Regions from separate parts of the Peribacillus simplex NBRC 15720 genome, predicted to be linked through region 3. Evidence: riboswitches for the same ligand, from Rfam matches in the RefSeq annotation. Region 3 holds a riboswitch; each other region holds the start of a gene.
The links. Region 3 has a riboswitch for S-adenosylmethionine ahead of BS1321_RS17465 (methionine ABC transporter ATP-binding protein). Riboswitches for the same ligand answer to the same signal wherever they lie in the genome.

Region 1: linked by a shared signal. The riboswitch ahead of BS1321_RS25585 (YezD family protein) and the one ahead of BS1321_RS17465 (methionine ABC transporter ATP-binding protein) in region 3 are both predicted to bind S-adenosylmethionine.
Region 2: linked by a shared signal. The riboswitch ahead of BS1321_RS06820 (methionine biosynthesis PLP-dependent protein) and the one ahead of BS1321_RS17465 (methionine ABC transporter ATP-binding protein) in region 3 are both predicted to bind S-adenosylmethionine.

The regions. Positions count from the first base shown of each region.
Region 1 is NZ_CP017704.1:5,299,966-5,304,255, forward strand. Features, by position in the region: partial or broken gene BS1321_RS25570 (SDR family NAD(P)-dependent oxidoreductase) at 1-64, shown strand, start outside; gene BS1321_RS25575 (TetR/AcrR family transcriptional regulator) at 238-825, shown strand; gene ssuE (NADPH-dependent FMN reductase) at 1,035-1,568, shown strand; SAM riboswitch class I at 1,848-1,956, shown strand; gene BS1321_RS25585 (YezD family protein) at 2,129-2,272, shown strand; gene BS1321_RS25590 (phosphoadenylyl-sulfate reductase) at 2,454-3,158, shown strand; gene sat (sulfate adenylyltransferase) at 3,188-4,290, shown strand, end outside.
Region 2 is NZ_CP017704.1:1,436,652-1,440,941, forward strand. Features, by position in the region: gene BS1321_RS06810 (hypothetical protein) at 1-37, opposite strand, end outside; gene fumC (class II fumarate hydratase) at 147-1,529, opposite strand; SAM riboswitch class I at 1,855-1,968, shown strand; gene BS1321_RS06820 (methionine biosynthesis PLP-dependent protein) at 2,055-3,167, shown strand; gene metC (cystathionine beta-lyase) at 3,164-4,290, shown strand, end outside.
Region 3 is NZ_CP017704.1:3,623,161-3,627,450, forward strand. Features, by position in the region: gene tnpB (IS200/IS605 family element RNA-guided endonuclease TnpB) at 1-598, opposite strand, end outside; gene BS1321_RS17455 (nuclear transport factor 2 family protein) at 934-1,302, shown strand; gene BS1321_RS17460 (GNAT family N-acetyltransferase) at 1,564-1,869, shown strand; SAM riboswitch class I at 2,010-2,121, shown strand; gene BS1321_RS17465 (methionine ABC transporter ATP-binding protein) at 2,382-3,404, shown strand; gene BS1321_RS17470 (methionine ABC transporter permease) at 3,418-4,068, shown strand; gene BS1321_RS17475 (MetQ/NlpA family ABC transporter substrate-binding protein) at 4,090-4,290, shown strand, end outside.

The DNA of each region.
Region 1 (4,290 bases), 1.7 Mb from region 3:
GGAAGCGGATGCGATTAATGGAAGTGTAGTCATGGTCGATGATGGCTATGCATCTTTTAAGTGATTTTCTGAAAAGAAAACATCGTCCCAACCAGACGATGTTTTCTATTTATGATATATGGGAATATTGAATTCTAATAGATCAAAGGTAATATGTTGACCGATTGATACCATCAAGATATCATGGAAAATAATTGGTGAAACCGGTCTTATCTTTATAAAAGAAGGTTGATATTTTTGAAAAAAGGGCAGCAAACCAAAGAACGAATCATAAATGTAGCCCGGACTCTTTTTGCCACTAAAGGTTTTGACATGACAAGAACGAATGAAATTGCCTCTGCATGCAATGTTTCCGAAGCTACTATTTACAAATACTTTGATAGCAAAAAAGATTTGCTTTTGGCTACAATTACCCCTAATGAAAAAGAGGAATCTGAAGATGGGACTAGTCATCTTTCAACGGATGATCTAGTGGAGAATCATGTTTGCACCATGATAAAAAAAATTCTTGAAAATAAAGAACAGTTTTCGATATTATTTAGGGAAACACAATTCGATCAAGATATTTCAAAGCAATATGTAGATCAGATTTTCAAGCCAAATGCCAAGCATATTGAAATACAGAAGAGAATAGATAGCGGAGAGATACAATATATCTCTGATATTATCCTATTTAATGTAGGGATCATTTCTTTTACATTGGCATTATCTACACATTATGAGATCCATCAACAAAAAAAGGAGCCATATTTTACTTCTGAACGAATTAAGAGCATTGCTCAACTTTTGGTATATGGTATTCATGGTAAACAAAATCATACATAATGAAACGGTCATATTTGTGGCATGAGCATCAAGCCGCAAATATGACCGTTTTATTTTCATTCAGAGTCGATGAAGTCAACTGGTGAATTTATGAAACCCGAGTGTAAGATTTGACTTATATTTTTCAGACTATTACGATAAATGCATACTGCATGAAATGCTTTACGAAGATTTTATCTGGAAATCATGTAACATTGGAGGGGTATTAAATGAGCGATATCGTAATTTTATCAGGAAGTCCTGCTATACCATCAAGAACGGACATTTCACTAAAACATATTCAATCATTAGTCGAACACGAAGGATTTACCACAGCTTATTTCTCAATTACGGATTTCTCAGCAGATGATTTATTTCAAGGGAAATATAATAGCGAAGATATCTTAAAGCTTTCAGAGAGAATTCAAGCAGCTAGAGGTATCATTATTGGTTCACCTGTTTATAAGGCTTCTTATACAGGGGTATTGAAAGCCTTGATTGATTTGCTGCCAGAAGGTGCTTTTAAGGGTAAGCCAGTGCTGCCAATCATGATTGGAGGAAGTAACAGGCATCTATTGGCGATTGACTATGCGCTTAAACCATTAATTTCAATATTAAAAGGCGAGCCGCTGCAGGGCATTTATTTTGTTGATAAGGAAATAGATAAACAGAATTCAGAAAAACCGATTAATGATTTGGATTTAATTGATCGCGTCCAGAGTCAAGTTCAAGAATTTGTAGAAGCGATACAGTTAAGAAATTAATGACTTCAAGTAATCCCTTCTACAAAAGGAATGGAATTCGAGAAATTATTTTTTCAAGAAAGGACATGCGTCAATAATAGGCTTTTTATGAAAATAGACTTATTTTTTTGGAGACCTTATCTAAAAAGACGAGTCTATTTTCGTATTTATATGAACATAAAATCATAAATTGAATAGTGTGTATAAAAATAACAGTTAATCCATAATATTAAACCAAGTTATTTTATAAGAAAACTCCATTGACAAGGATTAAATATATGTTAATATTTAAAATAATAAAACTTATCCAGAGCGACGGAGGGAATTGGCCCTTTGAAGTCCAGCAACCTGCATGATGGATGCAAGGTGCTACCTCCAACAAAATGTTGATCATTTTGGAAGATAAGGTAAAGATATTTACCTTGGGATCTTTCCATCATGGAAAGATTTTTGTTTTTTTTGAAAAATTGTAGGCAAACCATAACAATGTAAGGTTGTATGGAATTATATAAATCTAAGAAATTCATTTAATCAGCGTTGAAAATAAAATATTCGCGGATTTTCTTAAAGGAGGAACTGGTTTGGATAAAGAGAATCAGCTTGAAGAAATATTTGAACGACTTCAAGAAATGCTTAATTCAATGAAATATGGATCCATTACACTTATTGTCCAGGATGGTAAAATCATTCAAATGGAAAGAAATGAAAAATTAAGAATTAAATAAGGTATCTGCTGACTAGAAAAACTAGAGGCGGGTTTAACTGATATAAAGAGAGTATTGGTTAGATTCGTCTCTTTTTCCTAGAATCAAATAAACCGGAGAAGATTACAACGGGTATTGATCAACAGTTACTCTAACCTGATACAGCAAGTTTTTAGAGGGGGCTACAAAGTTGGCTGCATTAATAAACTATGACAATTTCAACACAGGGGATTTACCTGTATTTCCTGAAGACAGTGAGACAAAAGGAGCTTTGGAAGTTCTGCAATGGGCGAATGACCATTATGGAAACAAACTGATTTATGCTTGTAGTTTTGGTATTGAAGGCATCGTGCTTACGGATTTATTGGCGAAGGTTAATCCTTCGGCGAAAATAGTTTTCCTTGATACAGATGTTCATTTTGAGGAAACTTACCAATTGATCGAGCAAGTGAAAAAGCGATATCCAAAGCTTTCGATCGAAATGAAGAAACCTGCCTTGACGCTTGAGGAACAAGCAGCGGAATATGGGGATGAATTATGGCTTAGAGATTCCAATAAGTGCTGTAACATTCGTAAAATCATTCCGCTTACCGATGTGCTTTCAATGGCAACAGCCTGGCTTTCGGGATTGCGGAGGGAGCAATCCGAAACAAGGGCTCTGACCGAGTATATCAATAAGGATAATAAGTTCAAGTCAGTTAAAATATGTCCACTCATACATTGGACGTGGAAAGATGTTTGGCGCTACGCCCATAAAAACGGACTTCCATATAATATCCTGCATGATAATGGATATCCGAGCATTGGATGTAAAACGTGTACAGCACCGGCCTTCAATGCAGATGATTTACGCTCTGGCCGTTGGCAAGGGGCTCAAAAAACGGAATGCGGATTGCATTTATCTTAAATAAATAGAAACCATAGGGGGAAATTAGCATGACAATCAGTTTACCGCACGGAGGAACATTAATCGATCTTTGGGAACCAAAATATGATTTTAGTAAAATAACAAAGTCAATCGAAATAGATGAAATTGCATTAAGTGATCTTGAATTGATAGGCACTGGTGCCTACAGTCCGATTAAAGGATTCTTTACAAAAAGTGACTATGAGACAGTGGTCAAGGAAATGAGGCTTAGCAGTGGGCATGTATGGAGCATCCCGATTACGCTGCCTTTGACCGAAGAAACTGCAGAAACCCTTACTTTAGGTGAAGAAGTGACGTTGACTCATGAAGGTGAAACATACGGAGTTCTATCCGTTTCCGATATTTACACTCCAGATAAGCAATTGGAAGCGACATTAGTATATCAAACGGATGATGAGAAGCATCCTGGAGTGAAAAATTTATATAACCGTGGGGATGTATATGTCGGCGGGGAAATAAAGTTGATCAAGAGAATAGAGCGTCCGCTATTTCAAGCTCATTATTTGGACCCGGTCGACACAAGGAAAGCTTTTGCGGAAAAAGGCTGGGAAACAGTTGTCGGATTCCAAACGAGGAACCCTGTTCACCGTGCTCATGAATACATTCAAAAGACAGCATTGGAGATTGTCGACGGCTTATTCTTAAATCCTCTCGTAGGTGCCACTAAATCCGATGACATTCCGGCAGATGTAAGAATGGAAAGCTATAAAGTGCTGCTTGAAAAATATTATCCTAAGGATCGCGTCTCCCTTGCAGTTTTCCCTGCTGCCATGCGTTATGCAGGACCAAGAGAAGCCATTTTCCATGCGATGGTCCGTAAAAATTATGGTTGCACCCATTTTATCGTCGGACGTGATCATGCGGGTGTGGGCGATTATTATGGCACATATGATGCTCAAAAAATCTTTGGGAATTTTAACGCAGATGAGTTAGGAATCACTCTATTATTCTTTGAACATAGTTTTTACTGTAAAGCATGTGGCAATATGGCTTCCGCTAAAACTTGTCCGCATGGCAAGGAAGACCATGTCATCCTTTCTGGAACGAAGGTAAGGGAAATGCTTCGTAATGGAGAAATTCCTCCAGCTACCTTTAGCCGTAAAGAAGTCAT
Region 2 (4,290 bases), 2.2 Mb from region 3:
TTTTTCTTAGACCGTTGCAAAGCGGGCATAAAGACATTGTTTTTCCTCCTGTTCCCGATACTTATGATCTCAGTATTTGTTGATTCCATTATTTTAACACGTGGAAACACCCTCCCTAATACCAGAGGGAGGGCACTTATATGCAATTATTTATTAACCATGTTAGCAGGATCTACCCATGCTTTGAATTCATCTTCCGTCAGGAACTCCAATTTCAACGCCGCTTCTTTTAACGTAGAGTTGTCCTTGAATGCTGTTTTGGCGATCTTGGCTGCTTTTTCATAACCAATATGCGGGTTCAATGCTGTTACCAACATAAGGGAACGTTCTACATTTTCTTTGATTTTATCTTCATTTGCAGTGATGCCAACCGCACAATTATTGTTGAATGAATGAATGCCTTCCGTCAATAATTTGACCGTTTGCAGGAAGTTATAGATGATGACTGGTTTGAATACATTCAATTCAAAGTTACCTTGGCTAGCTGCAAAGCCAATTGTAGCATCGTTACCCACGATTTGTGTTGCAATCATGGTAAGCGCTTCACTTTGTGTTGGATTGACTTTACCTGGCATGATGGAGCTGCCTGGCTCGTTTTCCGGAATGGCTATTTCGCCGATTCCGCTTCTAGGACCACTTGCCAGCCATCTGACATCGTTCGCAATTTTCATTAAATCGGCTGCCAATGCTTTTAAAGCACCGTGTGCGTAGACGATTTCGTTATGGCTTGTCAATGCATGAAACTTATTATCAGATGTGACAAAAGGATGTCCTGTATCCGCTGCAATTTGTTTGGCAGAAAGTCCCGGGAATTCTTTTTTTGTATTGATTCCGGTTCCTACAGCCGTTCCGCCTAGTGCAAGGTTCAATAATTTTTGGCTGCTTTCCTCAATCATCGCTAGATCTTTGTCGAGCATCGCTTTCCAACCGGAAATTTCTTGTCCTAATGTTAATGGTGTAGCATCTTGAAGATGTGTCCGGCCAATTTTCACGACATCCCAAAATTCTTTTTCTTTTGTATCGAATGTAGCACGAAGAGCTTTGATGGCAGGGACCAATTTTTCAGCGACTTCCATAAAGGCAGCAATATGCATGGCGGTCGGGAAAGTATCATTGGAGCTTTGTGCCTTGTTAACATCATCATTTGGGTGAAGGGTTTCCGATTCACCATTTTCTTTCAACCATTCATTCCCTTTGTTAGCGACCACTTCATTCACGTTCATATTACTTTGCGTGCCGCTTCCCGTTTGCCAAACTACAAGCGGGAAATGATCATTTAGTGTACCTTCAAGGATTTCGCCGCAAATCTTGACGATGGCATTCTTTTTAACTTCCGAAAGATCACCAAGATCATAGTTCACCTTTGCCGCAGCTTGTTTAACGTATGCAAATGCACGAACTAATTCAATCGGCATTTTTTCGTTACCGATTTTGAAATTGTTACGGCTTCTCTCAGTTTGTGCTCCCCAATATTTATCAGCAGGAACTTTCACTTCACCCATCGTATCTCGTTCGATTCTGTATTCCATGTGTTCTCCTCCTATGTTTGCACTATTCATTGAAGACCTTTTGCATATGAAATGAATAATGTTGTATTATTCTTTCTCTCCATACATTGTACAAACTTTATTATTTTAAAGCAAAAATATCCGGCTGACCCTTCCCATTTTTCTGAAAAACCCATGATTCTTCCTGTTTATATGAAAATTCGGATATTTTTTTTAGACACATAAAGTGTTGACACCGCTAGGCTCCACTTGACCTAGTCATGAACATCAAAGCATGATCCACCCAAAATGTTCTTGACAGTATTTTGTATATATAGTAAATTCAAAAGAAATTGAATAATCTAAACTCTTATCGAGAGAGGTAGAGGGAATGGCCCGATGACACCTCAGCAACCTTCATTTGTTTCAAACCAATGAAAAGGTGCTAATTCCACAAGTTTGTGAACTTGGAAGATAAGAAGAATGACTCGTCCCTACTTAATCAAAGTCTTCTTCTTAAAGAAGACTTTTTTTTATTTTATATAACTCAAAGGAGCAGTGAAAACCATGTACAAAACTGAAACATATCTTGCTCAATTAGGAAATCGCAGCGAAACGGCGACAGGAACAGTCAATCCGCCGGTATACTTTTCAACAGCTTTTCGTCACGAAGGAATTGGCCAATCGACGGGATTCGACTACACAAGGACAGGTAATCCTACACGCCAACTATTGGAGCGATCCATCGCCGATCTGGAAAAAGGGGACCAAGGTTATGCCTGCAGTTCAGGAATGGCCGCCATTTCCACTATACTCGCCCTTTTTAAATCTGGTGATGCATGGATTGTCAGCGAAGATCTTTATGGCGGTACATATCGTCTGTTAGAACAAGGTTTTAAAAAATGGGGGTTGCAGTGTGACTATGTAAACACTTGTTGTTTGGAGGATATCGAAAAAGCTATCACTCCTCACACGAAAGCCATCTTCATCGAAACTCCCACTAACCCTCTTATGCAGCAAACGGACATTAGCGCCGTTGCCGCATTGGCCAAACGATATAATTTATTGTTAATCGTTGATAACACTTTTTACACGCCTCTAATTCAACAACCCATCCTGCTTGGAGCGGATATTGTGATTCACAGTGCAACCAAGTATCTCGGTGGTCATAATGATGTGCTCGCCGGACTGATCGTTGCTAGCGGCGCTGAATTATGTGATGCACTTGCCTTCCATCATAATGGTACTGGAGCTGTCTTGAGCCCATTTGATTCTTGGCTGTTGATGCGCGGAATGAAAACCCTGGCATTGCGGATGGAGCGTCATGAAAAGAATGCCAAGATACTTGTAGATTACTTATCGGAACATGATTGTGTTACAGACGTATTGTATCCCGGCAGAGGAGGCATGATTTCATTCCGTATCATTGATGAAGCGGCGGTAAACCCATTTTTACAATCGCTCTCATTAATCTCTTTTGCAGAAAGCCTTGGAGGGGTTGAAAGCTTCATCACCTATCCTGCCACACAAACACATGCCGATATTCCGCTTGAAGTCAGAACGGCAAATGGTGTTTGTAATCGCCTGCTCCGCTTCTCCGTTGGCATCGAGGATAGCGATGATTTGATTGGTGACTTACAGCAAGCATTCGCACAGGTAAAAAGGGAGGCACTACGATGACAGATCATGACTTTAGCTTTGAAACCAAATTACTTCATAATCAACATAAATTCGATCCGGCAACGGGCGGCGTGAGCGTCCCCATTCAGCACGCATCGACTTTCCATCAATCCGATATCGATCAATTCGGCAAATATGATTACAGCAGAAGCGGGAACCCAACTCGCGAGGCACTTGAAGACATCATTGCCGAACTTGAGGACGGCACCCATGGCTTTGCTTTTTCATCAGGAATGGCTGCCATTTCTACAGCTTTCCTGCTATTGTCTGCCGGGGATCATATCGTCATTTCCGAAGATGTTTATGGCGGAACGTTCAGGATGGTCACAAGCGTATTGTCGCGTTTCAATATTGAGCATACCTTCGTTGACATGACGGACCTTGAAAGCGTCAAAGCGGCCGTTCAGCCAAATACCAGGGCCATATACATCGAAACGCCTTCAAATCCGTTACTTAAAGTGACCGATATTCAAGCCGTATGTGATATCGCAAAAAAAGCCGGCGCCTTAAGTTTTGTTGATAATACATTCTTGACGCCAGCATTGCAAAAACCACTGAATCTGGGCGCTGATGTTGTCCTTCATAGCGCGACGAAGTTTTTATCCGGACACAGTGATGTGGTAGCTGGGCTTGCGGTCGTAAAAGATCCGGAATTAGCAGTAAGACTCGGTTCCCTTCAAAACTCCTTTGGAGCGGTTCTTGGTGTCCAGGACGCCTGGCTTGTAATGAGAGGTCTGAAAACCTTGTCAGTTAGAATGGAACATTCACAAAAAGGGGCAGAAAAGATTGCAGCCTACTTAAAGGAACAGCCCTTGGTGAAAAAAGTGTATTATCCCGGCCTAGCTGATCATCCACAGCACGCCATCCAGAAAGGCCAGTCACTTGGAGCAGGGGCGGTCCTATCATTTGAATTGGAAAGTGAGGAAGTCTTCCGTTCTTTCGTTAACACTGTCGAACTCCCTGTTTTTGCCGTAAGCCTTGGAGCGGTCGAATCTATATTATCCTACCCGGCCAAAATGTCCCATGCTGCAATGCCTGCTGATGAAAGGGAAAAGCGAGGCATCACGAACAGCTTGCTCCGTCTCTCTGTCGGACTTGAAAATCCAGACGATTTAATCAAGGA
Region 3 (4,290 bases):
CACCGCACGAACGATTCGTTTTAGGATGTACTTGTACATCGGTTTCGGCTAAAACGGAAATGAAATATTTACCTGAAGGGTTCCGCCTGATTGTGGCATTGATGATTCGCCCTTCGACTTCGCGGCTTTTAGCAAAACGAACTAAACCGAGTTTGGGCAATTTGATTTGGTTTCCAATCATTCCGATATTTCCATTCGTATGTTTAGTCGTGTAGGACTGGACCGGATTCTTTTTCGATTTGAAGCGTGGTGACTTGTTTTGCTTTTTATAATATCGACTATAGGCATCTGCTAAATTTTCCACCGATTTCTGTAAGGCAATACTGTCTACTTCTTTCAGGAAAGAATATTCTTTCTTTAAAGCTGGAAGTTCTTTGATTGTTGCGTATTTATTCACAAAAGAGCCTTTCCATTTATTAAAGGGTAATTGGCCGTTCTGCTTCATTTCTTCACAGATATACCAGTAAGCATCTTTCTCCTTCTGTTTGCCTAAAAAGAAGTTATAGACAAAACGAGAGCAGCCAAATGTTTTATTGATGAGAACTAATTGTTCTTTCGTTGGATAGATTCGAAATTTATAAGCTTTGTTTACGACCATTGGTTTCACCCCCTTATTGTTATTATTAACCAGAGAACGTACGTTTGTCAAAAGAATACTTTGGTTTAGGCCAACCGCCATTCATCTCCCCCTTACCGTTGGGCTCTCCCCCTTCACACGCTTGAAGAGGGAGTCTTCTGGCGGGAAATGATAAATTGTTCTTAACACTTAGAAATCCGTCGTGAGTCCAGTTTCTTAATAAGAAAATAGGTATGGCAAAAACGGTTAAAAAAGAAAAAAATGCTGCTGACCGCAATTATTAACCAACTGGATAAAAAATCTTTGCCAGCATGGATCATGAATTTCACCAATAGTTGAAAAAGGAGACAAGATGAATGGAAAGTGAATCTTCATTGTTAAAAGAGCATTTGTATCAGCTGGAGGAGAAATTGTTAAAATCTGAAGTCCGTACATCTCCAGAAGAGCTTTCATTATTATTGAAAGATGATTTCTTTGAGTTCGGCAGTTCGGGTAACATATGGTCTAAAAGCGACTTTTTGGGGCAAGAGGGAGCCGGAGCGGTGAAAATGACACTAAGTCAATTTGATATGCATCAATTGTCTAATGATACCGTGTTAACTACTTACCGGATTTTTGATGAAGGTAAAGTGGAACATACTCTAAGGAGTTCAATCTGGAAATGTACGAACGGAAGATGGCAAATGTTTTTTCATCAAGGCACAAAAACGAAAGGGCCCCGTTAAGCCTATTATTTATAAAAATAAATATCATAAAAGAGCGTTAGTCAAATGAGTTTTGTTTGCTTGAAAGATATTTCAATAAAATGATAGGGGTGGATGAAGTTGATCTTTCGGACCATTGATACGGACTAAGATAAAGATATTATCATTAAATTCAGGAAAGATTCCTTTGTTGTAAGTTTTGGATCTGAAGATGGTTTTGGAGATGAAAATACATATCTGCAACGAATGAAAGAACGGGTCCGCAAATTTCCGGATGGACAAGTGATCATTGAAAAGGACCAAGAACCGATTGGACAAATGGAACTTCAAATTCGGGAATATGAAGGAACCGAGATTGGCTATGTGAATCTATTTTATCTTATTCCCGAACACCGCAGCAAAGGCCTTGGCAAGGAATTGGTTCGCTACGCAGAAAGATTTTTCAGGCAATTTAATGTATCCGAATATCATTTAAGGGTTTCTCCGGATAATCAAAGGGCGATTCGTTTATATACGAATACAGGCATGATGAAGATAAGCGAAGAAAATGAAAAATACCCAGTATGGAGAATGAGCAAATCATTATAAAATATAAATATAAATTATATTAATATAATTAAAAAGCATCAAATCAATATACTGTGAAAATATTTAGAGCGATGAAAAATATGGTTGACTTTAGAGAAAATTGAATATATAGTGAAGGACATAATTAAATATAACGTTAATTCTTATCAAGAGATGTGGAGGGACTTGGCCCTATGATACCTCGGCAGCGGGTTTTTACTTTTGTAAAAATACTGTGCTAATTCCAACGGACGAAAGTTTGAAAGATAAGAAGGAGCTTTTCTTAGATAATTAATTTAAGAGTTTACTCTTTTTTATGTCTAAAAGAGGCCTCTTCTGTCTGATGACGGAAGAGGCCTCTTTTGTTTATTCAAAATGTATATGGTTATTTGGAGAATTGGTGCAGTTACTCGTGAGTTTCGCACTCTTACTCATGAATTTCGCAGAATTTAACCCTATCATTATGAAACTTTGCAAAGCTCTTCTCTCTGGATAATGAATTCGTACAAATAAACAGCATGGGGGGAGATTGGATGATTGAGTTTCAAAATGTTAAAAAGGTTTATCAAACAAAGAAACAGACTGTTGAGGCTTTGAAGGGCATTAATTTGACAGTGGAAAAGGGGGATATATTCGGTGTAGTCGGTTATAGCGGGGCCGGGAAAAGTACGTTGATCAGGTTGGTCAATTTGCTTGAACATCCTTCAGATGGGCAGGTGATTGTTGGGGGCAAGGATTTAACCAAATTGAACCCGAAGGAATTGCGGGCTGAAAAGAAAAAAATCGGGATGATCTTTCAGCATTTCAATTTGCTAAATTCAAAGACTGTTTTTGATAATATTGCCATGCCGCTGGTTTTGTCCGGAACTCCGGGTAATGAAATAAAAAAGCGGGTAGGCGAGCTGTTGGAGTTCGTTGGCTTATCAAGCAAAGCAAAGAGTTATCCGGAACAATTGTCCGGCGGTCAAAAGCAGCGGATCGGCATTGCGAGAGCATTGGCTACCAATCCATCGATCTTATTGTGTGATGAAGCTACATCGGCATTGGATCCACAAACAACGAGTGCAGTTCTGCAGCTCTTAAAAAAGATTAATAAAGAATACAATATTACCATTCTGCTAATTACACATGAGATGTCTGTAATTAGGGAAATTTGCAATAAGGTAGCGGTCATGGAGGGCGGTTGCGTCGTTGAACAAGGTTCTGTTTTCGAAGTTTTTGCCAAACCGCAAACGGATATTGCAAAAAACTTCGTGAGAACGGTCATACATGACGAGATTCCACAAAGTTTCTTAAAAAGCATAGGGTCCCACATTCCGATTATTTGGAAAATTAATTTTATTGGGACTACTTCTGGCACTCCTTTACTTTCAACCATCTCGAAGAAATATGATGTTCATTTAAGTGTATTATCAGCCAATATTTCTGAAATTCAGGAAACGCCTTTTGGGAATTTGATCATCGAAGTGACAGGGAACAAAAATGAGGTGGACAAGGCTTATCAATATATTAAAGATGAGGGGATTCTCGTCCAGGAGGTGCAGATAAATGGGTAATACGCTTTGGGGAATGGAAATAACGGCAGACCAGCTGTCGACAGCTTTCGGTGACACACTTTATATGGTAGCCATCTCATTGGTATTTTCCGGATTGATTGGGCTTCCGCTCGGTATCCTGCTTGTCATTACAAGAAAGGGTCACATCCTGGAGAATAAATGGATCTTTAATGTATTGAACCCGGTCATCAATATATTGCGGTCGGTTCCTTTCATCATCTTGCTTGTAGCACTTATTCCGTTTACCAGAATGATTGTCGGCAGTGCGATTGGAACGAATGCGGCCATTGTTCCGCTAATCTTTTACGCGGCTCCTTATATTGCCCGGCTTGTGGAGAACTCCCTGTTGGAAGTGGACAAAGGGATCATCGAGGCAGCTCAGGCGATGGGAGCTACGACATGGCAAATCATTTATCGCTTTTTGATTCCCGAGGGACTTAGTTCGTTGATCCTTACATTTACAACAGCGACAATCGGGCTTGTCGGATCTACGGCCATGGCAGGTGCCGTCGGTGCAGGCGGGGTCGGAGATCTAGCTTTGGCTTACGGTTATCAAAGGTTCGATACGATGACGATGGTCGTCACAGTGGCGGCGCTCGTGATCATCGTTCAATTATTGCAATCCACCGGGAATTTTATTTCAAGAAAAATCAGAAGAAGATAAAAATAACAGGAGGTAGGAGAAATGAAGAAAATCTTATTAACGATCATGGTATTGGTATTGGCCATCGTGGCTGCAGGATGCGGGAAAGAAGAAGGTGCATCAGGCGGTTCGGATGATGTGAAAACAGTAAAAGTCGGTGTCAGCAGCGGGGATACGAGAACATGGGAATACATTGTCGACATAGCGAAAGAGGAAGGTCTTAATATCGAACTGGTCACTTTC